2 linked regions of the Endozoicomonas gorgoniicola genome follow. The protein of the gene in region 1 interacts with the protein of each later gene in a pairwise test. Links are inferred from orthologs where the notes say so. Each region holds a gene or a part of one and is shown in the gene's direction. Other genes may lie near its edges. The genes, in order: recR and recO.

Region 1 (15,827 bases):
GCTCGACAGTCAGGATATACCTGCGTTTGTTTTTGATGAGCATCTGATCACAATGAACTGGCTTTACTCCAATGCTATTGGAGGTGTTCGGTTGCTGGTGCCAGAAGTTTGTGCGGACAGTGCGAAAGAGTTGCTGGCGTTGGAGAGTGCTGTAGAGGACGGTGAGGAGTATTACCGTTGCCAGCAGTGTGGAAGCTGCGATACAGAAATACAGTTGTCTGGTAAACGCCGGGCCTTTCTGGTGTTTATGTTGATACAGTTTCCACTGTTTCCAGTCAGGGAGTTTTACTATTGTCGGACATGCGGTTGTAAAAGCGATCCGGTGTCGCGCATTCCCGGTTGTTATCCTGTTCCACCATTGCAGGACTGATTCTGGTTGTTTGCCGCCTGTTTTGCTGAACGTTCAAACTTATTGAACGAGCTGTCAGATCATTCGGAAAGTACTTTCTGTTCAATTTTGTTCTTCTGAGTATAATGCGCAGCCAGTTTCTGGCTTCCTTCAAGGTGTTTTTCCCCATGCAAGTTCTTATGAGCCTGGTTGGTATGGTCGCGATACTCGGTATTGCGTACCTGCTTTCCGATAACCGTAAAGCGATTAACCTTCGTACCGTTGGTGGTGCCTTTGCCATACAGGCGCTTCTGGGTGCTTTCGTACTCTATATCCCAATTGGTCAGACTGTCCTGTCTGGCATGACGAGTGGCGTACAGAAAGTATTGAACTATGCCAGCGATGGTATTGGTTTTGTATTTGGTGATCTGGCGAACTTCAAAGTTGGCTTTATCTTTGCCATAAACGTTCTGCCGGTGATTATCTTTGTGGCAGCTCTGGTGGCGGTTCTTTACCACCTGGGTATTATGCAGAAGGTGATTGGTGTTATCGGCGGTGGTTTGCAGAAACTGTTGGGCACTAGTCGTACAGAATCCCTGTCCGCAGCAGCCAATATCTTTGTAGGTCAAACAGAAGCACCGTTGCTGATTCGTCCTTATATTGCCAAAATGACTCAGTCTGAACTGTTTGCCGTTATGGTCGGTGGTCTGGCTTCTGTTGCCGGTGCGGTTATGGCGGGTATTGCCAGCATGGGGGTAGACCTCCAGTACCTGATTGCAGCCAGTTTTATGGCGGCACCGGGTGGTTTGCTGATGGCGAAAATCATCAAGCCTGAAACCGAAGTGCCTCATGATTCCGCTGAAGCACTGGAAGAGACCGATGAAGAAAAGCCTGCCAACGTGTTTGATGCAGCTGCAGGCGGTGCAGCTTCTGGTCTGAAACTGGCAGCGGTGATTGGTGCTATGCTGCTGGCTTTCATCTCTCTGATCTCCATGGCTAACGGCATCATGGGCTGGGTTGGTGGCTTTGTTGGCCAGCCGGACCTGAGCGTTGAAATGATTCTGGGTTACCTCTTCTCACCACTGGCGTTCATTATTGGTGTACCCTGGTCTGAAGCTTTGGATGCAGGTTCTTTCCTGGGTCAGAAAATCGTTCTGAACGAGTTTGTAGCGTTTTCTAACTTTGCTACTTACGTCGATCCTGAAGCAGCTCTGGCAGCCGGTGTTCGAGTGTTCTCTGAGCATACTCAGGCGGTCATGACTTTTGCGCTGTGTGGTTTTGCCAACCTGTCTTCTATCGCTATTCTGCTGGGTGGTCTGGGTTCCATGGCACCAGACCGTCGTGGCGACATTGCCCGGTTTGGTTTGAAGGCTGTAGCAGCGGGTACGTTGTCTAACCTGATGAGTGCTACAATTGCAGGGCTCTTTATCGCCCTGTAACCAGAGGTTGACTCTGTATCAAAAAAGGCCGCTTTATGCGGCTTTTTTTGTTTGCCCGGCGAAGCGGGCAAACCCGTCAGGCTGAAAGAAGCCATAGGAAGTCAGAGGTACACAGCGCAAGCGAACCTGATTCGGCAGGTTGGGAGCGGCAAATGCGTTTGATCAGGAAATGATGCGACGCAAACACAGGATTGTCCGCTCTGGTAACAGACAGATTCTGTTGCAAGACCTTTTCTTGCCTTGCAACAGTCTTCATCAAAAGAAAGATTAATGTTCAGGATTTTCAGTTTTTCCTGTTTAAAAAGCAGTCTCTAATAGTCCAGAGTCTTCTGTTTTATCAGGGTTAGTAAAGTCACTTTCTTCACTGTTCCCAGAATTCTCTAAAAGATTAGAGCTTTCTTCATCGCCAAAACCAGGTAGGCTTTCTACTATGTTATCTAAAAGTCCAGAGCGTCTGCGAACCTCCTCAGGGCGTTGTAGGCTTTCTGCTATGTTATCAAAAAAGGCAATAACCGCGTTCAAGTCATCTTCATCTGCTGTGTCATGCTCATTTGTTTCTGTGTGAGTTGCCGGGACTTCGGGTTCGGATTCAAGTTTCGCTTCGGGTTCGTCTTCGGCTTCGTCTTCAGAGGCAGTCTCAGAGATCATTGGTAATAGAGCTATGGAACCTTTTGGCATGGAGCTCATTAAAGCTACCGTAGTTCCTGAAGCTTGTCCCACTATTTTATTTGTAAGGTGTTGTCTCTCACTTGTTTCTGGTTTTTTCTGTAGGTCGTCCTGACTGTTATCGGAGTTTTTTTCTTCATTCTGTTTTTTTTGTATTTCCTGACCTTTTTTTATAACTCTATTCATATTTTGATATTCATCATAAAAATGTTCAAAATTTATGCATTTAGTTAGGCAGGCTGCTAACGTACAGAGTCCGGTGATGATGATGCCCCCTCCCAGTAAGGCAATTGTTTTTTTTGAATGAACCATATCCCTTACTTCATTGCCTAACTTTGTTATCTGCTCTTTTAGTTCACCAGACTCTTTTGTAAAGCGCTCTATAATTTTTTTTATCTTGTCAGGCAATGATAAATTGCTATTGGATAAATGGTTCGTAATGCTTATTAAGGTTCCATTAGGTAGACTTGTTTTCCATGTTGAAGAGCCTGAGGGCTGAATGGATTTGGTGAATGTCATCTGAAAATTAGTACTTTGAGCATTAAACCCGGATTTGTAGAGATGACTGCTTGCAGGCATGACCCCTTTTGTCTTAGTGACGGAAATAATCGACCTGGTTGACCCGGATGTCATCAGGTAGAGGGTTTTAGACAATATAGGGCTGCTCACCGACTTTAGCCTTTTCAGGTGCAGTGTTGGGGTTGTGGCAATGTTTGTATAAGACTGTAGTTGAATGCTTTTCTCTCCTTTATCAGGTTCTTTTTGTGTGGTGTAAGCATAATGGTTGTCACCAATAACCAATGAACCTGAAGCGGGAGTATACGATGCAGTTATTGTTGCGCTTATCATTGAACTCGCCGGAGATTGAATGGCAGGCGCAGAGTATGACCAGTCAGCTAGTGAACAAAGCGTTGCACTGGTAATAGCAATGACCAGAGGCTTTTTAAATGAATGTGATAATTTATTTATTATTTTTTTTGAAGTGCTGCTTTCGTAACATAAGGCTTTCATAAATAAATCCAAATTCAGATAGCTTGATAAGTTGAGAATTGCTTTATCTTTTTGGCTCTTAATGGCTTCCGAACTGTTGAATTTTCAGAGTTTTTGATATGCCCTGTTGCACAGGCCTCGTGAAAAACTGCTACACACAGTGAGGCAAAGTTCGTGCCGGTCAGGACACGCTCTGGTATGGATTAAGCAACAGTTTGGAACCCCATAAGAACCGATATTTTTTATTTTTAGGAAAGCAAATAAACAGCAATGCAAAGATAGTTTAAACCGATCGTTTTGCTAGTTTTGTTTGCATGTTTTTAGTGCGGTCTGAACCGGTTCAGATGTTTTAAAGGTTTACGGTCTGAGTGTCGTTTTTCAACGAGTAGATATATACAGTCGGTCAAACAGCCAGGCTTCTGAATCCTGGTTGACTTTATACAGGGCGGCAGGCCGGTTGCTGCCCCTTTTCAGTCTTCCCGTATCAATCAGTAAGTCGCCCTGCAGGAAGCGGTTACGAATAGATCGCATAGGGGGAGCCTTGTCCAGCACAGCTGAGAAAACGCCGTGAATGTCTGACAGTGTAAAATGCTCTGGCAGTAGATAAACGGGCAGTGATGAATATTGAATTTTGCTTTTCAATCGATCAAGGGCCTGTTGGACAAGGCGACTATGATCGTAAGCCAGTTGTCCTTTGAGGGCTTCTGCGTCGGATGGCAACCATTGTGCAGAGGGAGCAAGTTGTTCACTGTCGCTGCTGTCAATCAGGGCATAGTACACAATGGTCAGGGACCAGCCTCTTGAATCCCGCTGGCTGTCACCCAGGGTGACAACTTGCTCAATATAGCCGGGCTTTTTGTTTGTCAGAAGTTCAAGCTGGCGATAAGCCGTGTCATCAAGGCTCTGGTCTCTGACCGGGTCGATTTTGCCTGCGGGCAGCATCCATTCAGGCTTGTTACCGTCTGCTTGTATACGCCGGGCGAGTACATTCAGCCTGCCTTTGACAAGTCGGAAAGCCACTATGTCGACTGAAATAAGTGCCGTGTTCAGGCTCATATAAACTCCGTTGATATCAGCAAGTTAATCTTCATATACCTGAGTGTTGCCAGTCATTGTCGGCTTGACAGGATAGTGAACCTAATTCACTATGTTAGTGAACTATATTCATTTTGTCACCCTGAGGTTATCCATGGTTGAAATTGACGCATCTGACATCATTGCCGCCTTCGACGTGGATGCCCAGAACTGCTTTACCCCGCTGTGTCCTGATGAATTGCCAGTGCCAGGTGGGAATACCATTACCGATGCGCTGAATGCACAGGCAGAGCTGGCACACTGGCGGGTTGGGTCGAAAGATGCGCATCCAGTGTCTGCCATCTGGGTAGCCAGTAACGAGAACCCTCAGCTGACGCCTTTAAGCAATCATGCCAACTCAGACACGTACTGGAATCTTCATGCGGTACCGGGTACCTATGGTTTTGAGTTGCTGGAGGGGTTGCCTGCAGTCACGGATTATGATTTTTTTGTCTGGAAAGGTATTGAGCCCGACCTTCACCCTTATGGCGCCTGCTATCACGATCTGGCCGATACCCGAAGTACCGGTGTGATTGAATTTCTGCGTGACCGCAATACCCGTACTGTTCTTGTGGGAGGTCTGGCGCTGGATTTCTGCGTAAAAGTGACGGTTCTCCAACTGCTGCAGGCACAATTCAGGGTGATTGTTAACCTGTCTGCAACCCGAAGTCTCTCCGAAGCGACAGAGCAGCAGGCGATAACGCAGATGCGTGAGGCGGGTGCAGAGTTTATTAATAGTCTGGACGAGCTTGTTTTTCGCTCGCAGCAATTGATGGAAGCCTGAATTTGATGATTGATTGCACAGCCGGTGCTACCAGGCCGGAGCCTGTAAAACCAATAATTACCTCGCTGCTGGATACTGACCTCTACAAGTACACCATGCAGCAGGTGATGTTCAGTTGTTACCCGAATGCCACGGGTAAGATGAGTTTCCGTTGTCGTTCGGGACGGCTTGATCTGGATTTGAAAGAGCTACGTACCCAGATTGATTCACTGGCTGAACTGTCACTGACCGAAGAGGAATTGCTCTGGTTAGGTGAGCTGCCCTTTATAACGCCTGAGTTTGTTAGCTGGCTGCGACGGTTTCGGCTTGACCCGAAAACGGTTCATATTGCTGAGTCCGGCGGACATGTGGATATTACTGTTACCGGCAACTGGGCAGAGATTACGCATTTTGAAATCTTTATTCTGGCTATTGTGAGTGAGCTTCACTGCCGTCGTCATTTTCGTGGTAAACCTGAGCGTTCAGGGGAGCTGCGACTGCAGACGAAGATTCAACAGTTTAAAGCTGACCTGGGCGATCAGGCTGATTTTAATCTGGTGGATTTTGGTACCCGGCGCCGTTTCTCCGGTCAGTGGCATGAGCATGTTGTCAGAACCCTGCAGAAGGCGCTGCCCTCGGCATTTGCGGGTACCAGTAATCTGCACCTTGCCCGAACCCTTGGTCTCAAGCCTTTTGGTACCATGGCTCATGAATGGCTGCAGGCGCATCAGGCGCTGGGGGACAGTTTGTCTGATTTTCAACAGGATGCCCTGTTCACCTGGCTGGATTATTACGGTGGTCAGCTGGGGGTTGCCCTGACCGATACCATCAGCATGAAGGCATTCCTGCAGGACTTTGACCACAGCCTTGCCACCGCTTATGCCGGTATCCGGCATGATTCCGGTGATCCTGTTACATGGGGCGAGCAGGCGCTGGCGCACTATGCCAGCCTGGGTATTGATGCCCGTGACAAGACACTTGTGTTCAGTGACAAGCTGGATTTTGATACGGCAGTGATGCTTTACCGGCATTTTTCAGGTCGGGTGAAAGTCAGCTTTGGTATTGGTACCTACCTGACTAACGATATGGGTCAGCCTGCGCCGAATATTGTTCTCAAGCTGGTGGAGCTGAATGGTCAGCCTGTCGCCAAATTGTCTGACAGTCCGGGCAAAGTCATGTGTGAGGATAATGAGTTTATTGCCAGACTCAGGGCTTCTTTCCTCAGAAAATCAGCATAAGATTATGAAAAATCAGCAGTTTCAATAAAAATAGTTATAACTGATGGTTGACGGGCAGGGGTTAAATGTGGAGAATGCGCAGCATCAAGACGACGGGGCGATTCGCTGAAACGGCAAATCGCAAATCGATCCGTAGCTTGCATTATGGTGGATCCTGTCGGTCCCCCCGCAATGATCAGCTGTGAACTCCGCCAGGCCCGGAAGGGAGCAACGGTAGCAGTGACATCATGTGCCGGGGTGTGGCTGGCAGGGTTTGCCTCCAATCTCGACCTCCAATCTCGAGTTGACCCTCTCTCTGCCTGTCAGGCGCTTTGATTCACGTTAAACTATTTTTTATTGATGCGGTCCGATGGCTGATGCTTCTGTGCATGCATTTACCCTGAATGTTGATCAGTGACTGATAGTGCATTCTTATGGCATCTTCGTTAGCATAGGTTTCACACATTTCTATTACTGGGTATTGACGCTTTTCAATGAGCTATCAGGTTCTTGCTCGCAAGTGGCGACCTCGTTCTTTCAAGGAGCTGGTTGGGCAGACGCATGTTCTGCAGGCTCTGGTGAATGCACTGGATCAGGATCGCCTGCACCACGCTTATCTGTTTACCGGTACCCGAGGGGTAGGTAAAACCACCATTGCCCGAATTCTGGCAAAATGTCTCAACTGTGACGAAGGGGTGAGTTCGACGCCCTGCGGACAGTGCGCCGCCTGTTGTGAAATTGATGACGGACGTTTCGTTGACCTGATTGAGGTGGATGCGGCATCCCGCACCAAGGTGGAAGACACCCGGGAGCTTCTCGATAACGTTCAATATGCCCCGACTCACGGACGCTACAAGGTGTACCTGATTGACGAGGTACACATGCTGTCGGCGCACAGCTTTAATGCGCTGCTGAAAACTCTGGAAGAGCCGCCTCCCCATGTGAAGTTTTTGCTGGCCACCACGGACCCACAGAAGCTGCCCATCACGATTTTGTCCCGTTGTTTGCAGTTCGGCCTGAAGAACATGACGCCGGAGCGCATTGTCGGGCATCTGGAAAATGTTCTCGGCAGTGAACATATCCCCTATGAAACCTCGGCACTCTGGCAGCTGGCGCGTGCGGCTGATGGCAGTATGCGGGATTCCCTGAGTCTGACGGATCAGGCCATTGCCTTTGGTAATGGACGGGTTTCTGAAGGTGAAGTCAGCTCGATGCTGGGTACCATTGACCAGGGGCAGGTCATGAAGATGGTCCGGGCGTTGTCGACTGCAGATGCCGGAAGTGTCCTGAAAGCGGTTGCTGATCTGGCGGAGCATGCGCCGGATTATATGGCGGTACTGAATGATATGCTGTCGGTACTGCACCGGGTGGCTATTGCCCAGGCGGTTCCTGACGCGGTGGATAACAGTCAGGGTGATCGTGAACAGGTGTTACAACTGGCGGGCAATATGCGGGCAGAAGATGTCCAGCTGTACTACCAGATTGGCCTGGTGGGTAAGCGTGACCTGCCGTTAGCGCCAGAGCCAAGAAGCGGCTTTGAGATGGCGCTGCTGCGTATGCTGGCTTTCCGTCCTGAGCCGGTGCGGATTGAATCCGGCGCTGCTAAACGCTCTTCTGTTGATGTCGGCAGCCCAGTTTCTGAGTCCTCTGAAGCGGCGGAACCCGAGCCTGCGCCTGCTTCTGAATCAATAGCTACAGAATCAATAGCTGCAGAAGCAACGGTTGCTGAGCCCATTGCACAAGAGTCTGCTGTTGACGCTGTTGATCCTGTGCAACCTGCAACGGTACCATCGGTTCTGCCGCAGCGGGAAGCTACCCCTACCGCAGAGCCTGTGCCGCCGACCCCGGCCGTGGCAGTGAACCCTCTGCCAGAGGATTTTTCACCTTCGCCCGCTCCGGCGGTCGTTGAGCCGGTTGTGCCAGCAACATCGCAGCCTGTTCCGGAGGTGGGGCAGGAGCCACCTTTTTCTGGGCAGCCGGACTATTTGCAGGAGGTGCCGCCGCTTGATGATGATCAGGCGGGAGACCCGGGTTTTCAGGCTGACTATGTGCCTGCTGTCACATCTGGTGCAGAGCCGGATGACCGGGAAGATGACGATGTGCCTCCGCCGATGTCAACCTATGAAAGTTATGCGGCCAGCATGGATTTGCAGAATCTGTCCATGCCTGAGCCTGCGGCTGTGCCGCAGGTGGTCGATGAGGCTCCGGTACTGCCTGATCCTTCCGAGCGGGTGTGTCTGACCGATCTGGATGCCCTGAGCTGGATTCCGGTTTATCGCAGTCTGCCGCTGGGTGGTGTTACCCGGACGATTGGATCCCATTGTGAATACGTTGCACACAGCAGTGGTCGTATAGACCTGCGTCTGGATGAAGGGCGCAGTACGCTCTACAACGATACCCATCGTGAACGTATTGAAAAGGCACTGTCAGACTATTTTCAGCAACCGGTGCGTCTGCAGGTAGAGGTGGGCGTTGTACAGACTGAAACACCGGCAGCCTGGCGTGAACGAAAAATTGGCGAGCGTTTGCAGCAGGCCCGCGACAGTATATACAGTGATGCCAATGTGCAGTCACTGGTTGATCAATTCACAGCTGTTGTTCTGGACGACAGCGTTCAGCCCGTAGGTAATGTCATAAAGTAGCGGTTGGTAGCTATGACGGGCGATTGTATTTAATCACACGAACCTGAATAAGGAGTCACTATGTTCAAGGGTGGTATGGGCAATCTGATGAAGCAGGCCCAGAAAATGCAGGAAGATATGCAGCGGGTTCAGGAAGAACTGGCCAATGCTGAAGTTCAGGGTGAATCCGGTGCCGGTATGGTAAAGGTCACTATGACAGGACGCCACGATGTTAAGCGTGTCGAAATTGATCCGAGCCTGATGGAAGAAGACAAGGAAATGCTGGAAGACCTGCTGGCGGCGGCAGTAAACGACGCTGTTCGTAAGGTTGAGAGCAATAACAAGGAAAAAATGTCCGGCCTGACAGCAGGCATGAATCTGCCTGATGGCTTCAAGATGCCATTCTAATCGAGAGACAGGTCATTTATGTTCAGTCCTCTTATCAGGGAATTGATGGAAAGCCTGCGCTGTCTGCCCGGGGTTGGTCCCCGTTCTTCCCAGCGGATGGCCCTGCATCTGCTGGAGCGGGACAGGGAAGGCGCCCTGCGGCTGGCCAGGGCCTTGCAGGAAGCTGCTGAAGGTGTTGGTCGCTGTCGTGACTGCCGAACCCTCTGTGAAGATCATCTGTGTGAAATCTGCACTCATGCGGGACGGGAGTCGACAACGCTTTGTGTGGTTGAAAACCCTTCTGATGTCATGGCTTTCGAGCAGGCAGGTGGTTACCGGGGGCGGTACTTCGTGCTGATGGGGCACTTGTCGCCTATTGACGGCATAGGTCCGGATGATATTGGAGTGACTGACCTGATGCAGCTGGTGGAAAAGAATCAGGTAACCGAAGTGATTCTTGCGACAAACCCTACTGTGGAAGGTGAGGCTACGGCTCATTATATTGCTGAACAGCTGAAGCGCAGAGACGTCGAGGCTACCCGTATTGCTCACGGCGTACCACTGGGTGGAGAGCTGGAGTATGTTGATGGTGGCACTCTGGCACATGCGCTGGCAGGTCGCCGTAAGTTGCTGACCTGAGTGGCCGTCTGAAAGGTGATGGCTTTCACTGGTACTCGTGAAAGCCATCACGCCTTTAAAAAATGCTTTCCCAATCCTTTCGTTGCCAATCAAAATCTCGGCGTCTGCAATCTCCTCAAGTGGAATAATATCTCCGGCTTTCAGTTCAAGCATGAGCAGTTTGAGGACTACTTCTGAAAGAAGCTGGTAAAAATGAACGGTTGAGCTAGCTTTACCAGCTTCTCTTTTTACAGGCGGCAGAGGTGACATTGGATAGCTTTGCAGGGTTCAGGCGCAGCGGTTGTGTGGCTTTGTTTTTATGGGTTATTGGTGTCGGGCTGATTATTCCCTGTGCCTGCGCTGACCTTATTGCCACGGTAAGAGAGGATGGCTTGTCACTGTTTCGGTCGTTAAGCCGGCTGGATGTCGGGCTGGGGGATGCCAGCCAGTTATACGAAAGTTTGTTGCGCTCCGCCGGGAACCTGAATGGATCGTTATATATGCATCAATGGCTGAATACTGACGTGGTCGGTAGCCATGCTGATGCCATCCGTAGCCGATTGCTTGCGGGTGGTTCTTTGAGTGGCCCCGACGCGTTTGGTATTCCTGAAGTGGTTTTTTTCTCGCTTAGCCGGTGGCGGCCGGTTCTGGTGATTCGGCTGAATCGTGCTGGTGAGGTCAGTCGTCGCAGTTTTCTGGTGAATCGGTTTGGCGTGTTTCCTATCCATTCCCTGCAAGGTTCAGGCTATCCTGTGCCGACAATGCAGCTGCTTGAGTTTGAAGGCGTGTGGTATCCGATTCTTGCCGGGACTCAGGATCATGGATTTAGCAATATTGATAACTATCTGACGGTGCTGTGTACCCGAATCGAACAACAGTTTGGCAGGGTCTGGGAGTCGCTGGATAGTGAACTGTACGGTCTTATCCGCTGGAGTCGTCGTCTCAGGTTTGCTTTGGCCTCACTTCCCCGGTTTGCCTCTTCGCCGTCTTCGCAGCAGCAGGCTACCATTGGTCGGTGGGTCGACAATTTCCGGTCGGTTGTGAGGAGTATGCAAAACATTGGCTCTGTTGATCCTTTTCTTGAGCTGGTGCAGGGGGCAGGTGTGCCTGACAGGGTGCTTTCGCAAAATCTGTCGCTTGATAATTATGACTTTTTTGGCCGGGTGCTGGCAGGTCAGGCTGATGGCTTTGAAACCTTTAGCAGTCATTCTGAACTGACAATCAGTCAGATGCTGGTTATGCATATGGGGACAACCCAGAACCAGAGGAGTGATTCCGGTCAGGGGTATTCGGAACCGTCAGCCCGGGGTGTGCCGATTGTGTTCAATGGAGAATCGGTCATTATTGACTTTGACGGTACCAGTTATCTGCACCAGCTGTTGCTGGTGCTTCATATGCGATGCCAGCTGCTCCAGTTTACCCGACAGGCTGTGCTTACCTTTCTGACCGGAATGGATGCAGAGCTTCGGCAAGGGTTTATCCAGGAGCAAAGGGTATTAATCGACAGTGTTCATGCCCTGATCCATGCTCTGGGCAAGATTGGCTTTCCCCAGTACTGGGGGAGCAACTATTACAGGACTGTCCTGCTTATGAGTGGTGATGTTGTGTTGTTTAATAGTGATCAGTACGCGCCCCTTTCGGGCTGGAAAGACCAGCCTTCTGGTCAGAAAGGTTCTTAACATTTTGCTCGTTTAAGAACCGGGCGTAATCTTTGCGTGTTTTGTTCTTTCTGTGTTCGGTTGCTTGTTTTTTCTGTGTTTCACTGTTGTCTTTTGCCTGGTTGATGCTTTGCTCCAGTGCGCTGTCGGCGGGAGCGTTATCTTCCAGAAATTGGGAAACCATTACGTTGGCCGGGATCATGCGTCCGAGCTTTGTAAGGTAGTTTTCGAGACTCTCTGTTAATTCCTGTACGAGTTCATGATGGACTTCTCTTTCTGTTTTTCCAGTTTGGTCGATCTGGTTATAAGTGGACGGGCTGTAATGGGTCACGTAAAACTTGGCTACCGCAAAGAGGGGGTTGTAGGTGTATTTTTTTGTCAAGTCGTTCAGTTTTCTTTTTGTGTCATTCATAACTGTATTGCGCAAGTTTTCCAGACATCTTTTGTTGTCATCATCAAGTTGTTCAACCCCGCAGGTGTTAAGGCTTTCGTGCAGTCGCTGAATCTGGGGGTAGTCGCAGGGTGTCGGGTCTCTTAAAAGAAAATCGCTACACAATACCGTTGCCAGCTTTTTTTCAATGTTATGAATCAGTGACGTGTCAACCTGCTTGTCCTTTGCCCAGAGGGTAAGCAGCATAAGATCTTCCGGATCAGAAAAACTATTCAGGCAATCCTGGCAGGCTTTAGCGACTCCGTGATGTGGAATGGTGTCGTCTAATCCCAGCTCGGCAATGCGATGTTCTGCTGTAGCAAATTCCTGTCTGGTTATGGATTCACCACCGTCATGCGCTTTACAACTGTCGGCGAACCTGACTGTGCCGGTGCGGCTGGTCAGTCTTTTAGCAGGCGGAGTTTCCAGTGTGCCGGAAGCCAGTGCGTCAGAGGCACTGCGCTTCAGATTGATTTCGGGTGTGTGCGTGGTGGTGCCGGAGCCGGATGCCTCCTGCCATTCGGGGCTTGTAGCCGCTGTGAGTCCCTGTGGGGTATTTGAAGAGTGTCCTGAGCAACCCTGCATGATCTGATCCTTTCTTTAGGTTTTGTTTGATTCTCAGACCCATGTTTAAAGGCAGGGTTCCCTTTTTGTTGGTGTGGCTGACGGGGTTGTTATGGGAAAGGCTGTTATGCAGTATTTTCTAATCCCAAAATATTCGTTGCGTTTCCCCTTGTTCTTTACGCAACATTTATTGCAACGGCATTCTCCGGAATAAAATAGGCCAGTTCCATCAACAGGCATCAGGTAACAGTCTTTTAAATCTCCACACTTGAACTCAAACGCCTTGAGAAGTTTATTTCGCTGAACCAAAGAGAAAAGTTTTTTGAATGGCTTGCGGAACTCCTCTGGCGCTATTGGATCAAGAATCTCTCTCATATGGGTATCACAAGGTACTTTTCCGTCTTTCACGTGATACATGGTTTCAAGATTATGGCGAATAACAGGATCGCCCTGACCTGACCCCAATTTTACTTTGACCCCAATTTTACTTGCAAAAAATACTCAGCAGATGCAACATTACTAAGCTTCAAGCAAGCAATTCAGACTGTGGCTAAATAGTAGAGTTCATTATATTATGACAAGTGTTGGAATTATCATACCTTATTTTGGAAAATGGCCATTCTGGTTCAATTTGTTTCTAAAATCCTGCGAGCCAAACAAAAACTTCAACTGGATTTTTTACACTGACTGTGGAGTGCCTAAGTGGTATCCGGAGAATGTTACTTTTATTGAAATAACCTTTAATGAATATAAAAAGAAAGTATCTGAATCATTAAATATTAACTTTAATCCTGAAAGAGCATATAAAATTTGTGATCTAAGACCTGCATTTGGGCACATTCATAAAAAAGATATAGAGGAATATGATTTTTATGGATATGGAGATATTGATGTCATTTATGGTGATTTAAATATATTCTTCACAGAAGAAAAATTTAAAAAATTTAATATATTATCATCACACTACAGAAGACTATGTGGTCATTTGTGCTTATTTAAAAATACTGAAGAAGTCAGGAGTATTTATCTACAAATAAAAAATTGGAAAACACAAATGGAGGATAAGCAGCATTTTTCCGTGGATGAAAAAGCTTTTAGCGATCTATTTGTACATCATAAAAATCTACCACCTTTCATACGTAAATTTACAAACAAATTCTATAAACTAGCAAAAACCGTTTCATTTGAAGAAGCATATAGCACACCTAATGCAAAACTGCCTTGGCACGATGGTACTAAAGTCTACCCTGAAGTGTGGCACTATAACAAAGGTCACCTGACTAACTCAAAAGATGGGGCAAGAGAATTCGCATATTTACACTTTATGTCCTGGAAGCAAAATAACTGGGATAAGCTGGAAAATATAGTATCAAACATTAACCCGCTACTTTCTGATAGTTGGCATATAAGTAGTTCGGGATTTCACAAATAACACCTGATGCTGTCATTGGAATTGATAACTAGTGCAGCTAAGCGCTAAAAACCATGCATGAAAAACCTTCGTCATCCCTGCGAAGGCGGGGATCCACTGTTCGTGGTGGATTCCCACCTTCGTGGGAATGACGGAATTACGGAAGTTATTTTGGGACTATGCCTTAAAGCGAACCAGCAGCCTTGATGAGTTGTTACCCTGGCTCTACTTGAAAGGGATCTCCACAGGGGATTTTCAGGAAGCCCTACAGAGTCTTCTGGGTAGTCAGGCTGAGAATCTGTCACCAGGCATCATAAGTCGTTTAAAGACCCGTTGGATTGAAGAGTACAAACAGTGGAACCAGCGAAGGCTGGAAAACAAGCACTACGTGTATGTCTGGACTGACGGCGAAGATGGTGTTCGAGTAGGAAATGACTCTGATCAGGAGGCCGCCTGATCATGCTCTCAAACTCTCAAACACTAGATTTGACTATATCTCGTTTTTTGATCTTACTTGCAGAAAGCCGGTTCACAGAGTATTAACTTCAGAACTGAACAGAGCCTGACCCAATAGCGCAAGCTTGCTTTGCCAGACACGATAAAACAAAGGAGTACATAATGTATCTTGTACTTATCCTAATGGCCGTTGTTGCTTTCGTGGTGATTGCAACCTCGCGCCTCAAACTCCATCCCTTTATAACGTTATTGTTAGCTGCTTTCATAACAGCCCTGGCTGCAGGCATGCCGCCAGGTGAAATTGCACCAACCATTAGTAGTGGTTTTGGTGGCATATTGGGATCCATTGGTATTGTCATTATTTTGGGTACATTGATCGGCACAATTCTTGAGAAAACAGGTGCAACCATAACCATGGCTGATACTTTTATCAGCATGCTTGGTAAAAAGTACCCCAAGCTGACCATGTCAATTATTGGTTACATTGTTTCCGTGCCTGTTTTTTGTGATTCAGGTTACGTTATTTTGAACTCTCTCAAGCGCTCTCTTGGCCAGCGTCTAAATGTGTCTGCCGTTGGCATGAGCGTTGCACTTGCTACAGGGCTTTATGCGACACACATTTTTGTACCTCCTACACCAGGGCCAATTGCCGCAGCAGGAAACCTGGGGCTGATGAATAATCTGGGTTTGGTTATTGGATTGGGTAGTATCGTTGCTGCATTTACTGCCATGGCTGGTTTATTATGGGCTAGCAGGGCAACAACAACGCTGACATGCGAAGAGGATTCGGAAGAAGTAGTCAGTTATGCGGAACTTAAAGCTCAATATGGTGAACTACCATCTCCAACCAGAGCTTTTGCGCCAATTCTGGTTCCAATTCTTTTGATCTGCCTGGCTTCAGTGACTAATTATCCGAGCCACCCTTTTGGTGACGGGACTGCTTTACAGGTTGTTTTGCAGTTCCTCGGCTCACCGCTCAATGCCCTAATGATAGGCCTTGGTTTGGCTGTGAGCTTAATTCGCGGAGAGAAAAGGGTTAGCCAATTCACTGACTTGATCAGCAGTGGAATTCTTGCCTGTGCCCCCATTTTGTTAATAACGGGTGCTGGTGGTGCGTTTGGCCGCGTATTGTCCTCAACTGATATTGGTACATTCCTTGGTGAAGCCCTATCCGGCCTCGGCATCGGAATATTCATGCCGTTTAT
Region 2 (15,868 bases), 370 kb from region 1 along the record:
TACTGCTGAACAGGTAGGCTTTGCTGGCACCGCCACTGGCCAGTACCTGGGCTTTAGTTTTAAACAGGTGAACCCGGTCAGACTTCAGGTCGAGAACATAAGCGCCCAACCCTTTTTGTTGCTGGACACCCAGCTTCTGGCTGGTGATCAGGTCAATGGCCAGGTGGTGTTCATAAATATCAATATTGGGTTGCAGTCTGACCCTGGCGATCAGGGTGTCAGAAATAGCCTGCCCCGTTGCATCGGCAGCATGAATAATACGCCGGGCGCTGTGACCACCTTCACGGGTCAGGTGAAAGCCGAAGGAGTGGTTGCGTTTTTTATCTTCAGTGAAAGGTACGCCAATATCAATCAGCCAGTGGATGCTGTCCCTGCCGTTTTTGACAATGTGTTCCACTGCGTCTTTTCGACACAGTCCGGCACCTGCAATCAGGGTGTCTCGGGTATGTTGTTCAAGGCTGTCACCCGAAGGGTCCAGCACAGCGGCTACCCCGCCCTGGGCGCCAGAGGAAGAACCGGCATTGAGGTCACCTTTGCTGAGTATGGCAACACGCAAATTCGGATCAAGATGCAGTGCCAGAGTCAGACCAGCGGCTCCGCTACCAATAATGATGACGTCGTAATTATAAGACTGATGCATTTGAATTCCCTGAACCCTGGTATCTGACGATACTGCACATCCGATCCATAATAGTTGGAATCATGATGATGTCTGCCAGTATGAGCTTTGGGACAGGGTAGTCTCCGTTGCTGTCATCTGACATCAGGTTTCCTGAGTGTCATGGCTCTAAGAGGCCGTCTTAAAACAGTTTGCAAAGATGTTTAACAGGTCGGATATTTTTTGCATACTGCCAGAAAATGACTCAATGATATTCTGGCGGTTTTCAGGTTCTGTTCACAGAACCTAAAGTCTCACGTCTTTGGTGCCGATGGGTTAACCGAGATGCACTGTAAAGATGAGACATTCTTTAAATATACATATAAGACCTGTAAACGGCTTGTTAGTATATAGAAATTACGGTCGGCACTATAGTACGCTGTGGTGATCCGAATCATCTTTTCAGTAAAAACTGAAAAAAAAATTAACGAGTTCGGGAACTTTCAGGCCGGATTATGGTCTATAGAGAAGCAGAAAGAATCCGTAGTGCAAAAAACACTTTTTCTCAGGATGCTTTTAGCCAGTTGCCAGAGCCTGAAAAGGTTCGTGGCTGGAAAAAGATAGCTTGGGCTATGACGTCTGTAAAGCCCGTTGAGTTAGAGGATAAGTGTCGTTTGCCGCATTCAGAGCAGGGTTGCCAGCAGATGAGGATATTTGCATGGTAGAACCTCAGGAAGCGGATCAACAGCTGGTCGAACGGGTGCAGAAAGGCGATAAAGCCGCCTTTGACCTGCTGGTAATTAAATACCAGCATCGTGTTCTGGGACTGGTCAGTAGTTATGTGAATGACTATCAGGAAGTCCAGGATGTAGCACAGGAAGCTTTCATCAAGGCATACAGGGCCATTGATAAGTTTCGGGGAGACAGTTCGTTTTATACCTGGCTGTATCGTATTGCTGTCAATACAGCCAAGAACCATCTGGTGTCCAAGGGCCGGAAGCTGCCAGAATCGGATATCGACGTACACGATGCCGAGTTTCTGGATACCGCAGCCAGCCTTAGAGTGGTGGATACTCCCGAACGGAACCTGTATCGTGATGAGATTGAACGCGTTATCCATGACGCTATTCGTCGTTTGCCGGACGAGCTTCGCACCGCAGTGATGCTGCGTGAGTTTGACGGTTTAAGTTATGACGAGATTGCCCATGTTATGAACTGCCCTGTCGGCACTGTGCGCTCAAGGATTTTCCGGGCCAGGGAAGCCATTGACCGAGAAATAGAGCCGCTGCTCAAACGAGGCTGACTATTTTAAAAGCAGTAATGAAATTCGTCAGGACTTAAAGTGACAACCCGTTTTCCCCGGTTTCATCAGGGGGGGCGGTAGAAGATAGCACCAGGGGTGTATCTATGAGTGAGAAGCCATCTCACAATCATGTCCGGGACCGCCTGAACGAGTCCCTATCAGCTACTCTCGATGGTCAGGCTTCTGAGCTGGAAATGCGCAGAGTTCTGGAAAAGCTGGGCAGTGATGATGACTTGCGTGCAACAGCACGTCGTTACCAGTTGGTTGGTGATGCGGTCAGGCATGAAACCAGCCAGTTTATGAATATTGATCTTTCTGCCAGCATCCGTGACAGGGTTGAGCGGGAAGAAGTAACCCATCAGATGCAGGAACAGCCTCAAATACAGCCAGTGGGCAGGATGACCAATGTTGTCAGCCTGCTGGATAGCTGGTGGTCTTCAATGGGGCGTGTGGCCGTTGCGGCGTCTGTCGCCTTTGCTGTGATTGTTGGTGTGCGTAACTTCAACCAGGTTGAAGAAGTGCATACTGTGGCAGATGTCTCCGATCAGGCGACCCTTACCCAGCCATTGCAGATTTCCAGAAATGACTACGGAGCTTCCGGGATCCGCGCGGGTTACAACTCCCGCGAACATGACACGATTACTCCAGAACAACTGGCTCAGGCGCAAAACGTTGCCAGTCGGGCGACCCGCGAGCGTTTCCGTGCTTACGCTTTGCAGCACGCGGAAATGAGTGCGGTTCAGGGAGGTCAGGGCATGTTGCCCTTTGCGAGGTTGACCAGTTTCGACACACAGTGAGCTTTATGAAAGGAATGCATTTAAACAGGGGGAGTTTGGCGGCATTGCTGGTGTCTGTGCTGATGGTAGCGCCGGTAAAGGCGCAGGAAGCTGTTACCCCGAACCAGGCTGAATCAGCACCTTTATCGAGTGCGGCAGAACCCCCCCGGGCTTCAGAGCCCAGAGACTGGCTGGAGAGCATGGCGGAAGCCACTCGTCAGCTGACTTACCGTGGACACTTTGTCTATCAACAGGGTTCAAGCCTGGAAACACTGTCTGTATTACACACTAATCAGGGCGGCAATGAGAAAGAACTGATTCGCTATCTGGATGGTCTGCCCAGGGAAATATTGCGCCATGGACGTGAGATAACTTTCCTCAGTGCCGACCGCCCACCTGTCCGTTTTGAGCATGAGTCACTGATGCCTATGGTAGGGCGCTTTACCGGCAGTGACCTGGGTAAGTATTATCAGCTGCGTCCTGCCGCGCTGGATCGGGTTGCCGGTCGTGAAGCCGTACAGTTGCTGGTAGTGCCGACCGACCGTTTCCGTTATGGTTATCAAATCTGGCTTGACCGGCAGAGCAGCCTGATGCTCAAGTCGGTCATGGTTGATAGTGAAGGTCGTATTATTGAGCGCATGCAGTTTACCAACCTTGAATTTACCGATCACCTCTCAGAACAGGAAATAAAACTACTCAACCGTACGTCGAAAGGCCTGCCTGATGAAACGACTGTGACCATGAGTTCTCTGGAAAAGGGCGGTAATGGACACTGGGGTTGGGAAGCGGGTTGGATTCCGGACGGGTTTGAAGTGCGTAACCGTACACGCCGCAAATCGCCAGTCAGTGAACGTATGGTGGACACTGTGATTTACTCTGACGGCATTGCGAGTTTCTCGATCTTTGTCGAGCCGGATGAAACCAGAGTATTAAGCCAGTCATCTGAGCAGATTGGTTCGATGGCGGCGGTATCCAAAGTATTCCGCAATAACGATACTTATTTTCATGTCACGGTTGTTGGTGAAGTACCGCTGGGTACTGCTGAGCGGGTGGCGGTATCGGTTCGCCCCGCCAGTGATAAACAGGCTGAGAAGTAATGATTGAAGAGCAAGGCCGGGTGGTGACCGTAGAAGATGGTGCTGTCTGGGTTGAATCCATTCGTAAGACAACCTGCTCCAGTTGTAGCGCCAAAAACGGCTGTGGGCAGCACTTGGCAGAAAAGTACAAAAGCAGTAAAACGCATTCCTACATTCGGGCTGTCAATGAAACCGGATCAGCCATCAAAGAGTACGATGAAGTTGTTATTGGTATCCCTGAAGATTCTCTGATGAAAGCCTCCATGGTCGTTTACCTGCTGCCGCTGTTAAGTATGATGGCAGGCTTGTGGCTTGGCAGTTTTCTGGTTCTGGGTGACCTGGCTACAGTACTGCTGGCGCTGTCAGGTCTGGCAGCGGGTTTTGTGCCTGTCCGAATGCTTGGACAAAAAGCCGGTGAACTGTGTCGGGTTCAGGTGCTGAAGGTAATCCCAAGGCAGCTGGATGAGCCGGAACTGGTACCAATGCGGCCCTGGGTTGCCTGACCTGCATGAACTCTGACAGCAGTGCTGTCAATGGGTGCATTCTCAAAGTCTGACAGTTCTGAGTATCCAGAGAACAGCTTCGCTAAAAGCACGACATCTGTCAGGAGAGCCAATACGCACTGTTAACCTGAATGGCTTATGTCAAGAGAACCTGAAGGCAGAGTTTTTTATTGGTATGCTGGTGTCAACAATAAAAATTGGTTTATACTAGTTGCCGATAGCTCGAAGCCATGTAAAATGGGCGCCACGTTATAAGTGTGTTTGATTCTTTATGTATAGATTTAGTGTTCCGAGAGTAGTATCTCGTCCTGTTCTACCATAAGTAATAACAAATCTTCTAGCTTGACTGTCATTCATGCCATAGGGGCTGAATGGCTTACTTTGCTTAAAAACAGGATATGATTATGTCTACTACTACCGGTACCGTTAAGTGGTTCAACGAAGAGAAAGGTTTTGGTTTTATCGCTCAGGACAATGGTCCTGACGTGTTTGCCCACTTCCGTCAGATCGTTGGTGACGGCTTCAAGACTTTGAAAGAAGGTCAGCAGGTTGAATTTCGAGTGACTCAGGGCCAGAAGGGTCCTCAGGCTGAAGATATTCGTCCTCTGTAAGGATTGAGTTACATCATTGACGATGTAATTTCGCACTTCATGCAAGTGAAGAAAAAGGCAACACCCTGAGGTGTTGCCTTTTTTTGTTTGCCCAGCGAAGCGGGCAAACCCGTCAGGCTGAAAGAAGCCTGAGCCGCCCCGACTGAGGGGAAGGCAATCTGAATGGCAAGGGCGTAACTGGCCAACGGTTGGGTCTGAAGGAAGCCATAGGAAGTCAGAGGTACACAGCGCAAGCGAACCTGATTCGGCAGGTTGGGAGCGGCAAGCGTGCGAAATAGCGCAAAGCCCGATACTCAGTCAGTCCCAACTCTGTGCTTGAGGGTGGCATTTCTGACAGGGAACCGTTTAGTAACTGGGGAAGCCTGGCATCAATCTCTGAATCTCAGGGGCTGTTATCGCAAGAGGAAACTCAAGGGTAACAGTGGTGTGAGGTGGCAGATGATCCTGTAGTAGTGATGAAATTCCGGCCTGTGAAGGCGGGTAACCGTTCGGAGGGCAAAACCGGAATGACTACAGCCAGAGTGACTGTAGGGCATGTGTCGTCAAAAGCGGCAGATGTTGCGAAGGGGTGAAGCATTCTTAAAGAACAGTCAGACCGCAGGAATGACACTGTGAGCGCACAAGCTGCCTGACGAGGCAGGACATCTTCGGCTGGTGAGGTTGGGAACAATCCTGCTAAAAGAAAGAGCCGCGCTCGGGAGTAAAGGACAGGTAGCAGGTAGATTGCCTTGAGCCAGAACGCCTGTGAATGTCCATGAAGAATCCGGCCACAGTAGAAGGATGGCGCAATCTGTCTGTCGTGAGACAGTAACTGATGAGAGTATATTATAGCCTGTATGGGCGCTTGCTGACGATGGAAGCGCTTTACAACGGATTCAAAAAGGTATGGAAAGCGAAAGGTGCGGCCGGAATAGATGGGCAGAGCCTGAGCGACTACGCCTCGAATCTGCGTGGGAATCTTGAACAGTTACTGCTTGAATTGCGGGAAAAGCGCTACAAACCGCTACCGGTAAAGCGTGTAGAAATCGACAAAGAAGACGGTGGAAAGCGTCTGCTGGGAATCCCCGCAGTAAAAGACCGAATCGTCCAACAAGCACTTCTAAATATCCTGACCCCGATCTTTGATCCGGACTTCCACCCGTCCAGCTATGGGTATAGACCGAATCGAAGCTGCCATCAAGCCATTACCAAGGCGACCCTGTTCATACGGAAGTACGACAGACGCTGGGTGGTGGACATGGACTTGTCCAAATGCTTTGACCGACTCGACCACGAGTTAATTCTCAAGGCGTTCAGGCACAAAGTGGCAGATGGAAGCATCCTGAACCTGATCAGAATGTTCCTGAAAAGCGGGGTGATGGTTGGCTATCAACTGGAAGCCACGGAAACAGGCAGTCCACAGGGCGGAGTGATCAGTCCCTTAATCTCAAACGTCTATCTTGATGCGTTTGATCAGGAAATGATGCGACGCAAGCACAGGATTGTCCGCTATGCGGACGATATCCTGATTCTGTGTGGCTCCAAAGCAGCGGCAGAAAACGCTCTGAAAGTGGCGACCAAAGTACTGGAGCAAGACCTGAAACTGACGGTCAACCAGAATAAAACACACATAGCCCATAGCGGCGAGGGTGTGAAATTTCTGGGAGTTGAAATCCTGAGCAGCTATACGCGCATACAGGAAAAGAAGCTCAACGCACTGAAAGCAAAGGTAAAGCGAATCACGAAAAGGAATCGGGGAACGAACCTTGAAGGAGTAATCCGAGAACTGAACCCTGTGATACGAGGATTTGCTAATTACTTCAGGATAGCGAACTGTAGTCGTGAATTAAAACGGCTGACAGGATGGATGAGGCGCAGGCTGAGATGTTTACAACTGAAACAGTGGAAGAAACCAGCGAAGCTGCATCGTCGGCTGAAGCAACTGGGTTACAAGCCACCATTTAAGTACATCAAAATGCGTTCATGGAGAAATGCGTGCAGTCCCCTGTCGCATTTAGCCATGCCGAACAACTGGTTCAATGAGATAAAGTTGTTCAATTTGGAAGGCGTTAAAACGGGCGTTCTTGCCCCTTATTGTTAAGGGATAGAGAGTGCAGGAGCCGTGTACGAGGTCCGTACGCACGGTTCTGTGGGAAGGACGGGGCAATAGCCCCGCCTTACCTAATGTGCTGAACAGAAATCAGTTGCTCAGAAGGTCAAACAGCAAAAAATAAATGTGTATAAACTTTTTATCTTTTGCAGTAAAAAAGTTCTGCGATAACGCTCCGGGAATTTTGGTAGCATTACTCAGGGTGCTTAATGTCCAGAACGGCTCTTTAGGAAATGTTTACAGAAGTTTGGCAAGCAGGATACAGATTAACCGGACTTAAAGCGCTATTTTATAACCTTGTGCAGAGCTGAAGGCGGTAAGTCGAAGCAGAGAAAAATCGCCCGATAGCCAGGCTCAAAATCTACAGGAATATCACCTGAACCAGGAGGAGTCAGCTTCATGAAAGTTGGGGAAACCATTTTGAAGAGAGGTGGCAGGCAGGGGACTTCTCATCTCATTAAAACATCACTGCAACTCATCGGTGCCTTTTTGCTCACAACACTACTGGTGGGTGCTGTACCTATTGTCAAACCGCCTGCCAATATGCAGGTCTTGCCAGACTTTGCCACGCTGTTTGAACAGGCGTCGCCAGCCGTCGTCAATGTCAGTACGTTATCTACCCCGAAGAATAATCGCAGTCAGTTCTATGGTCCGGGTGGTGAAGATTTGCCTGAAATTTTTCGGCGTTATTTTGGTGTGCCGATACCGGATGAACCATCCGGCGGACGCCCACAACCCATGTCGTTAGGTTCGGGTTTTATTATCTCAGATGATGGTTACATTCTTACCAATAACCATGTGGTCGATGGAGCTGACACCATTATCGTTCGACTCAGTGATCGCAGTGAAAAAACAGCAGAGCTGATTGGTGCCGACAAGCGTTCAGACCTGGCACTTCTTAAAATCAAGTCAGACCGGAAGCTGCCGGTGGTAAAAATGGGTCGTTCTGATGAAGTTCGCCCGGGGGAATGGGTAGCTGCTATTGGCTCCCCCTTTAACTTTGAGTACTCCATTACCAAAGGTATTGTCAGTGCTAAGAATCGCAGTCTGCCGAGTGATTCCTACGTACCGTTCATTCAGACTGATGTACCAATCAATCCGGGTAACTCGGGCGGTCCTCTGTTTAATATGAGCGGCGAGGTGATTGGTATTAACTCTCAGATCTTTACCCGCTCCGGTGGTTTTATGGGGCTGTCTTTTGCCATTCCGGCTGATCATGTGAGCTGGGCTGTGGCGCAACTGAAAGATAAAGGCTATGTCACTCGTGGCTGGCTGGGCGTTGCGATTCAGGAGGTCGATCGCGATCTGGCAGAATCCTTTGGGCTGGACAAACCGATGGGCGCCCTGATCAGTCAGGTCGTTCCCGGAGGTCCGGCTGACAAGGCTAAGCTGCAGCCGGGTGATGTGATTGTCAAACTGAATGGCAAAGACATACTGCGTTCCGGCAGTTTGCCGATGGCGGTAGGGGTGATCACTCCGGGTGACAAGGCTGAAGTCGAGCTGATTCGTAACGGCAAACGCAAAACCCTGATGGTTGAAGTCGGTGAGCTGCCTGACGAACATGCGAGTCGCACTGAGAAGAAAGCCAAAGCTGACACCAGTAACCGCCTCGGGATTCAGGTAGAAACCCTTAATGATGACTATCGCAACAAGCTGCGCCTTGATGACGATGCCAAAGGTGTTGTGGTGACCAGTCTGACTTCTGGGGTTGGTCGCAGTATTGGTCTTCGTCAGGGGGATGTGATTACTCATCTGGATAATCAGCCGGTAAAGACCTTGAAAGAATTTGACGAGACTGTACGCAAGTTGCCGAAAAATCGCTCAATTTCCATGCGGGTTGTGCGTCAGGGGCGTCCTGCCTATATTTCTTTCCGTCTGACGGATTAAAGGTTTATCAGCCTGTTCGGGTCCGCAGTTGTGGAGTGGCGGCCCGACATGCTGTAGAATCTACTTTAATTACAGCAGCTTCAACTATCCCACCCTGTCGGTTTTTTTCAGCCGATGATGAAATGAGTGGCGGTGATGATGAAGACCCTGCAAGCTGAACAACTGTCCCCGTTGGAGTGGTAACACGCCTGGCGGGGACATCTTTTTTGTAGTGATGCAATCGTGAGCGATCTTAGCCGTATTCGGAATTTCAGTATTATTGCCCATATCGACCATGGCAAGTCGACATTGGCAGACCGTTTTATCCAAACCTGTGGCGGCCTTTCCGACCGTGAAATGCAGGAACAGGTACTGGACTCCATGGAGCTTGAGCGTGAGCGCGGGATCACCATCAAGGCGCAAAGCGTAACTCTGGATTACACCGCCAAAGACGGTGAAACCTATCAGCTCAACTTTATCGACACTCCCGGACACGTAGACTTCTCTTATGAAGTTTCCCGCTCTCTGTCTGCCTGTGAAGGGGCGCTGCTGGTGGTAGACGCTGCTCAGGGTGTAGAGGCCCAGTCGGTAGCCAACTGTTACACCGCCATTGAGCAAGGGCTGGAAGTGATGCCCGTCCTGAACAAGATGGACCTGCCTCAGGCTGAACCTGAACGGGTTGCCCAGGAAATTGAAGAGATTATCGGTATTGATGCCCTTGAAGCGGTTCGCTGCTCCGCTAAGAGTGGTCTCGGCATTGAAGACGTTCTGGAAGAACTGGTGAAAACCATTCCAGCTCCGGAAGGCAACCTTGATGACGAGCTGCAGGCGTTGATTATCGACTCCTGGTTCGACAATTACCTTGGCATAGTCTCCCTGGTGCGCGTAAAACACGGTGTGCTGCGCAAGGGTGACAAGATTCTGGTGAAATCCACCGGTCAGGCTTATGGTGTCGATAACGTCGGTATCTTTACCCCGAAAATGGAAGCAACCGGTGAGCTGAAAGCCGGTGAAGTCGGCTATGTCATTGCGGGTATCAAGGACATTCACGGTGCGCCGGTCGGTGATACCCTGACCCACGCCAAAACCCCGGATGTAAAGGCGCTGCCGGGCTTCCAGAAAGTGAAGCCTCAGGTGTACGCCGGCCTGTTCCCGGTCAGCTCTGATGATTTCGAGAACTTCCGCGAAGCTCTGGAAAAACTGAGTCTCAACGACGCTTCCCTGTTCTACGAGCCGGAAAGCTCTGATGCGCTGGGTTTTGGTTTCCGCTGTGGTTTCCTGGGCATGCTGCACATGGAAATCATTCAGGAGCGTCTGGAACGTGAATACAATCTGGATCTGATCACCACAGCGCCCACCGTAATCTACGAAGTAGAAATGAAAAATGGTGATGTGGTCGAGGTTGATAACCCGTCCCGCCTGCCTGATCCGGCTTCTATTGAAGAAATCCGCGAACCGATTGTTCAGGCCAGTATTCTGGTACCTCAGGACTACCTGGGTAACGTGATCAGCCTGTGTGTCGAACGTCGTGGCGTGCAGAAAGATATGCAGTTTACTGGCGGTCAGGTGTCTATCACCTATGATTTGCCAATGAATGAAGTAGTGCTGGACTTCTTTGATCGTATCAAATCGGTCAGCCGTGGCTTTGCGTCGCTGGATTACAGCTTCGACCGCTTTGAGGCGGCCAGAATGGTGAAGCTGGATATCCTGATTAACGGCGAGAAAGTCGATGCACTGGCGCTGATTGCCCACAGGGATCACGCGATTCCCCGTGGTCGCTCACTGACTGAGAAAATGAAAGAGATCATTCCCCGTCAGATGTTCGACGTGGCGATTCAGGCGGCTGTGGGTGGTCAGATTGTTGCCCGTACCACTGTTAAGGCACTGCGCAAGAATGTAACGGCGAAGTGTTACGGTGGTGATGCCACTCGTAAACGTAAGCTGCTTGAAAAGCAGAAAGCGGGTAAGAAGCGTATGAAGCAGGTAGGCCGCGTAGAGATTCCGCAGGAAGCTTTCCTTGCGGTTTTGAAAGTGGACAAGTAAGAGAGGGCTTTTGCCTTCTTTATGTGAACGGTACAAAAATCAGATTAGGTGACTGAGAACAAATAACCATGGATATTAATTTTCCGTTATTGCTGGTCATTGCAGTGGCAGTTACCGGGGTCATTGCACTGGCTGACAAGCTGGTGTTCATGCCTCGTCGTCGCGCGGCTGTTGCCAGTTACAAGGCAGGTTTAACCGGTGACATTGACCCGAAGGTCGTTGACTCCCTGGAACAGCCGCCTTCTCTTATTGAGACGTCGGTTTCTATTTTTCCGGTACTGGCGCTGGTGCTGGTTTTACGCTCGTTTCTGTTTGAGCCTTTTCAGATCCCATCGGGCTCAATGATTCCAACACTGGAAGTGGGTGATTTTATTCTGGTCAACAAGTTTGACTATGGCCTGCGCTTGCCAGTGACTGGTACCAAAATCTGGTCTAACAATGAGCCGCAGCGTGGCGAAGTGATGGTGTTTAAGGAACCTCAGAACCCGAACATCAACTTTATCAAACGTGTGATCGGTGTACCGGGCGACGAAGTTCGCTATGTGAACAAAGAGCTGTTTATTAATGGTCAGAAGGTAAAACAGCAGTTGGTGGCGAACCTTAACGATGGTCACCCACATAGTCTTTACAACGAAATCATTGGTGGCAGCAGCCACCAGATTCGCAAGGATAAAAATCTGCGCAGCCTGATGGCTGAAGGCATCTGGCAGGTGCCGGAAGGCATGTACTTTGTTATGGGTGATAACCGTGACCGCAGTAACGACAGTCGCTACTGGGGATTTGTACCGGAGCAGAACATAGTAGGTAAGGCCGTTTACATCTGGATGCACTGGCCAAGCTGGACAAAGCTGCCTAATTTCAAGAACAATGGAAGTATTCACTAACTATTGAGTAGCAGTCCTTATTATCTGAAGTGTTGTTACACAGGTAACAACCTGCCCAGCCTGCATCGGGTTTTCCCATGTGCAGGCTGGTGCTTTATTCTTAATCAGGAAGTCTGAGCAATTGCGAAGCCGCCGGGGGTAAAACCCACAGCGGTTTTTTAACAAGGAGAGAGCAATGACTGGAATAAGAAACAGACAAAAAGGTTTGGGCATATCCAGCATTCTGACGACTATAATGGTCGGTGGCTTGTTGATCATGGCAGCCGTAAAGCTGGGTCCCCTGTATATGGACGATTTTGCTGTTTCCCGGATACTGACGTCTCTGGATGAAAAGCCTGGCATCGCCAGGGCAGACGCTTCAGAAGTAAAGGACTGGCTTGACAAAGGTCTGCAGACCAACCTGATTGAACTGCATCCGGAAGAAATTCAGATAGTGCAGGGCAGGTACGACGGGGTCAGTATCGCGATTGACTATGAACGTCGTATTGAATTTATCAGGAACGTAGACCTGATCGTATCTTTTGAACATGACTGGAAAGTAAAACCTCAGTGAAGTCTGATGAACTTGCCCGGCTGGAACGCAGGCTGGGCTATACATTTTCTGACCGCAGTCGTCTGGAGCTGGCTCTCACGCACCGCAGCTGCGGCAGTCGCAATAATGAGAGACTGGAGTTTCTGGGTGACTCTATCGTTAACTTTGTTATTGCAGAAGCGTTGTACGAGCTGTTTCCCGATGCCCGGGAAGGTCAGTTAAGCCGGCTTCGCGCCCGTATGGTGCGCGGTGTGACACTGGCAGAAATTGGTCGGGAGTTTGAGCTTGGAGACTATCTGCGACTGGGCTCCGGTGAGTTGAAAAGCGGCGGTTACCGTCGTGAATCCATACTGGCAGATGCGGTGGAAGCCATTATTGGCGCTATCTATCTGGATGCCGGCATGGAGACCTGCCATGAGCGCATTCGCAGCTGGTTTAAAGACCGCCTTGCCGGACTCTCTGTTACAGATCAGCAGAACAAAGACCCGAAAACCCGTTTGCAGGAATTTCTGCAGGCACGACAGAAAGCTCTGCCCAAGTACCGTGTGACGGGTATCGAAGGCGATGCCCATAATCAGGAGTTTACCGTTCTGTGTGAACTGGAAGCCATGAGCATAAGCAGTCAGGGGAAAGGATCAAGTCGACGCGGTGCAGAGCAACAGGCTGCCCGCAAGGCACTGGAATTATTGGGAGCCCAAAGCTCATGAACACTGAAGTAAACGAGCTGAACCTGTCTGTGCAGAGTGATGAGAATACCCGTTGTGGTTATGTTGCCATTGTCGGTCGTCCGAATGTAGGTAAATCAACGCTGCTGAACCATATTCTGGGACAGAAGTTGTCTATTACATCCCGACGCCCGCAGACTACCCGCCATCAGGTACTGGGCATCAAGACCGAAGAGAGTGTGCAGACAATTTATGTTGACACGCCCGGGATGCACAAAGAGCAGAAGAAAGCGATTAACCGCTACATGAACCGTGCGGCTACCAGCGCCCTGACCGGCGTTGACGCCATTGTTTTTGTTGTGGATCGTTTAAAGTGGACCCATGAAGACCAGCTGGTTCTGGATAAACTCAAACATGCGCCCTGTCCGGTGATTCTGGCGATCAACAAGGTTGACCGCATTGAAGACAAGGCTAAGATGATGCCGTACCTGCAGGAACTGGCTGAAAAGTATGACTTTAAGGCTATTATGCCGATCTCAGCGCAACAAGGTAATAACCTGAAAGAGCTGGAAACGATGATCGAAGGCATGATGCCAGCCAGCATGCATTTCTACCCGGAAGATCAGATTACTGATCGCAGCTCCCGATTCCTGGCGGCAGAGCTGGTGCGTGAAAAGATCATGCGTCAGCTGGGCGATGAGCTGCCTTATGAAATGACGGTAGAAATTGAAGAGTTCAAGCATGAAATGCGCCCCAAAGGCCCGCTGCTGACCATCAGCGCCCTGATTCTGGTGGAGCGTCCGGGACAGAAAGCCATCGTGATTGGTGATAAGGGCGCCCGCCTGAAAACCATTGGTCAGGAGGCTCGCAAGGACATGGAACGAATGTTCGATGCCAAGGTGATGTTGAACCTGTGGGTGAAGGTGAAAGGTGGCTGGTCTGATGATGACCGCGCCCTGAAGAGCCTTGGTTATGACTACTCCAAATAACGAGTCCAAATAACGAGTCCAAATAACGAGTCCAAATAACCAGTCTAAATAACGATTGTAAATAAAACCTATGAATGATCTGAGCGCAGCCTGGCTGCTGCATAGCAGACCCTATAAAGAGCGCTCAGTCATTGCTGAATTCCTTGTGGAAGACTATGGTCGTCTGGCCATGGTCGTACGAGGGGTTCGGCAGGCGAAATCACGAATAGCCCCTCTGTTGCAACCCTTTACCCGGGTCTGGTTAAGCTGGCGCGGGCGCAGTGAGCTGAAAACTCTGACCAGCATTGAACTGTCCCGATCCATCCGGCTTTCCGGGCAATCTCTCTATTGTGGCTTTTATGTGAACGAGCTGGTCATGCGTGCGGTTCTTCCCGGGCAGCCAATGGACGGTTTGCCTGAGCTGTATGAAAAGGTGATCGAAATACTACAGGGTAAAGAAGCGGTTGAACCGGTTTTGCGCTGGTTTGAGCTGGAACTGCTGGAGCTGACCGGTTATTTACCTGACCTTGAACATGATATAACAACGGGGCAGGCGGTTCAGTCCGATGCTAACTATCGTCTGCTGCCAGAACAGGGACTGGTACGGCTGAATGATGACATGCCGGTCAAGGTTGACTGTTTTTCCGGTGCTGCTTTGCAGGCTATGGCGGCGAGAGATTTTACCCGGGGTCAGTGCTTGCCTTCTTACAAGCGTTTTACCCGACTGGCTCTGCTGCCCCTGATTGGTGAAAAACCCCTGCAAAGCAGGGAGCTTTTCACCAAAATGGATAGGCGTGATACAGTTTTGTCCGAGTGAAATGACCAGACTTAAACGCATCAGGTTTAATTTACCAGCTTTAGTTTTCCAGGTTTAACGAGGAGTATCTGCATGATTCCCCATCAGCGTATTTTGCTGGGTGTGAACATTGATCACATTGCCACTATTCGTCAGGCTCGTGGTATCAATTACCCCGATCCGGTTCAGGCTGCGATTGAAGCAGAACAGGCAGGAGCTGACGGCATTACCCTGCACCTGAGGGAAGATCGCCGACATATTCTGGATCGGGATGTTCGATTGATTCGCCAGGTACTACAGACCCGTATGAACCTGGAAATGGCGGTGACAGAAGAGATGTTGTCGATCGCTGAAGAAATTCAGCCTCAGAGTGTCTGCCTGGTGCCTGAAAAACGACAGGAGCTGACTACTGAAGGGGGGTTGGATGTTATGGCTAATCAGGCTGCTATTGCTGCAGCCTGTCAGCGCATGGCTGTGCAGGAGTCTGAAGTATCGTTGTTTATTGACCCGGATGTTGACCAGATTCAGGCTTCTGTTGATGCGGGTGCTTCAGTCATTGAGCTGCATACCGGGGCTTATGCCGAAGCAACCAGTCATGAGTGCATCCGTGCTGAGCTGAAGCGTTTGGAACATGCGACGGAATACGCACTGAGCAAAGGCCTGATTGTTAATGCGGGTCATGGCCTGAATTACCAGAATGTTGAACCCGTGGCTGCAATTGCCGGTATAAATGAGCTGAATATTGGACACGCTATTATCGGACGCGCGTTGTTTGTCGGTCTGAAAGAGGCGGTTCGGGAAATGAAAACACTGATGCTGAGGGCGTCCCTGCACCGATGATTGCCGGAATTGGAACGGATATCGTACACATAGAGCGTATTCAGAAAGCTCTGGATAAACCTTCCGGTGAAGCCTTTGCCCGTCGTATATTGACCGGTACTGAAATGGCTGTGTTTTCCCGGCAGGCAAATCCTGCAGCTTATCTGGCAAAGCGCTTTGCCGCCAAAGAAGCGGCATCGAAGGCGTTGGGTACGGGTATTGGCAAAGTGTCGTTTCAGCACATGGAAGTCAGCAATGATGAGCTGGGCGCTCCGCAACTTACGTTCAATGGCTATGCCATGGAATTGCAGCAACAGCGCGGCATTCACTCAATTCATC

What was found.
Region 2: the proteins of recR (region 1) and recO interact in binary tests that used the Escherichia coli proteins (3 or more experiments, as listed by UniProt). The link is inferred for Endozoicomonas gorgoniicola from one-to-one orthologs.

What each region holds. Positions count from the first base shown.
Region 1 is NZ_JAPFCC010000001.1:1,452,654-1,468,480, forward strand. The notes cover bases 8,458-11,324. They hold recR (recombination mediator RecR), read left to right. Parts: upstream 8,458-9,524; coding sequence 9,525-10,124; downstream 10,125-11,324. Other genes in these bases: dnaX (DNA polymerase III subunit gamma/tau), read left to right, coding at 8,458-9,119; NX722_RS06710 (YbaB/EbfC family nucleoid-associated protein), read left to right, coding at 9,180-9,506; NX722_RS06720 (hypothetical protein), read left to right, coding at 10,409-11,324. In the rest of the region: NX722_RS06670 (DUF2007 domain-containing protein), read left to right, coding at 1-370; NX722_RS06675 (NupC/NupG family nucleoside CNT transporter), read left to right, coding at 517-1,767; NX722_RS06680 (hypothetical protein), read right to left, coding at 2,065-3,444; NX722_RS06685 (NUDIX hydrolase), read right to left, coding at 3,802-4,479; NX722_RS06690 (isochorismatase family protein), read left to right, coding at 4,613-5,281; pncB (nicotinate phosphoribosyltransferase), read left to right, coding at 5,287-6,498; more of dnaX, read left to right, coding at 6,972-8,457; more of NX722_RS06720, read left to right, coding at 11,325-11,782; NX722_RS06725 (hypothetical protein), read right to left, coding at 11,715-12,776; NX722_RS06730 (DUF6625 family protein), read left to right, coding at 13,330-14,187; NX722_RS06740 (GntP family permease), read left to right, coding at 14,785-15,827. UniProt on the Escherichia coli protein: May play a role in DNA repair. It seems to be involved in an RecBC-independent recombinational process of DNA repair. It may act with RecF and RecO.
Region 2 is NZ_JAPFCC010000001.1:1,078,755-1,094,622, forward strand. Bases 12,961-15,868 are described here. They hold recO (DNA repair protein RecO), read left to right. Parts: upstream 12,961-14,005; coding sequence 14,006-14,731; downstream 14,732-15,868. Other genes in these bases: rnc (ribonuclease III), read left to right, coding at 12,961-12,988; era (GTPase Era), read left to right, coding at 12,985-13,935; pdxJ (pyridoxine 5'-phosphate synthase), read left to right, coding at 14,804-15,550; acpS (holo-ACP synthase), read left to right, coding at 15,547-15,868. In the rest of the region: nadB (L-aspartate oxidase), read right to left, coding at 1-640; RNA polymerase sigma factor RpoE, read left to right, coding at 1,317-1,901; NX722_RS05015 (sigma-E factor negative regulatory protein), read left to right, coding at 2,006-2,698; NX722_RS05020 (MucB/RseB C-terminal domain-containing protein), read left to right, coding at 2,704-3,774; NX722_RS05025 (SoxR reducing system RseC family protein), read left to right, coding at 3,774-4,256; NX722_RS05030 (cold-shock protein), read left to right, coding at 4,661-4,867; NX722_RS05035 (hypothetical protein), read right to left, coding at 4,876-5,100; ltrA (group II intron reverse transcriptase/maturase), read left to right, coding at 5,682-6,947; NX722_RS05045 (DegQ family serine endoprotease), read left to right, coding at 7,356-8,843; lepA (translation elongation factor 4), read left to right, coding at 9,066-10,865; lepB (signal peptidase I), read left to right, coding at 10,934-11,749; NX722_RS05060 (DUF4845 domain-containing protein), read left to right, coding at 11,925-12,302; more of rnc, read left to right, coding at 12,299-12,960. UniProt on the Escherichia coli protein: Involved in DNA repair and RecF pathway recombination.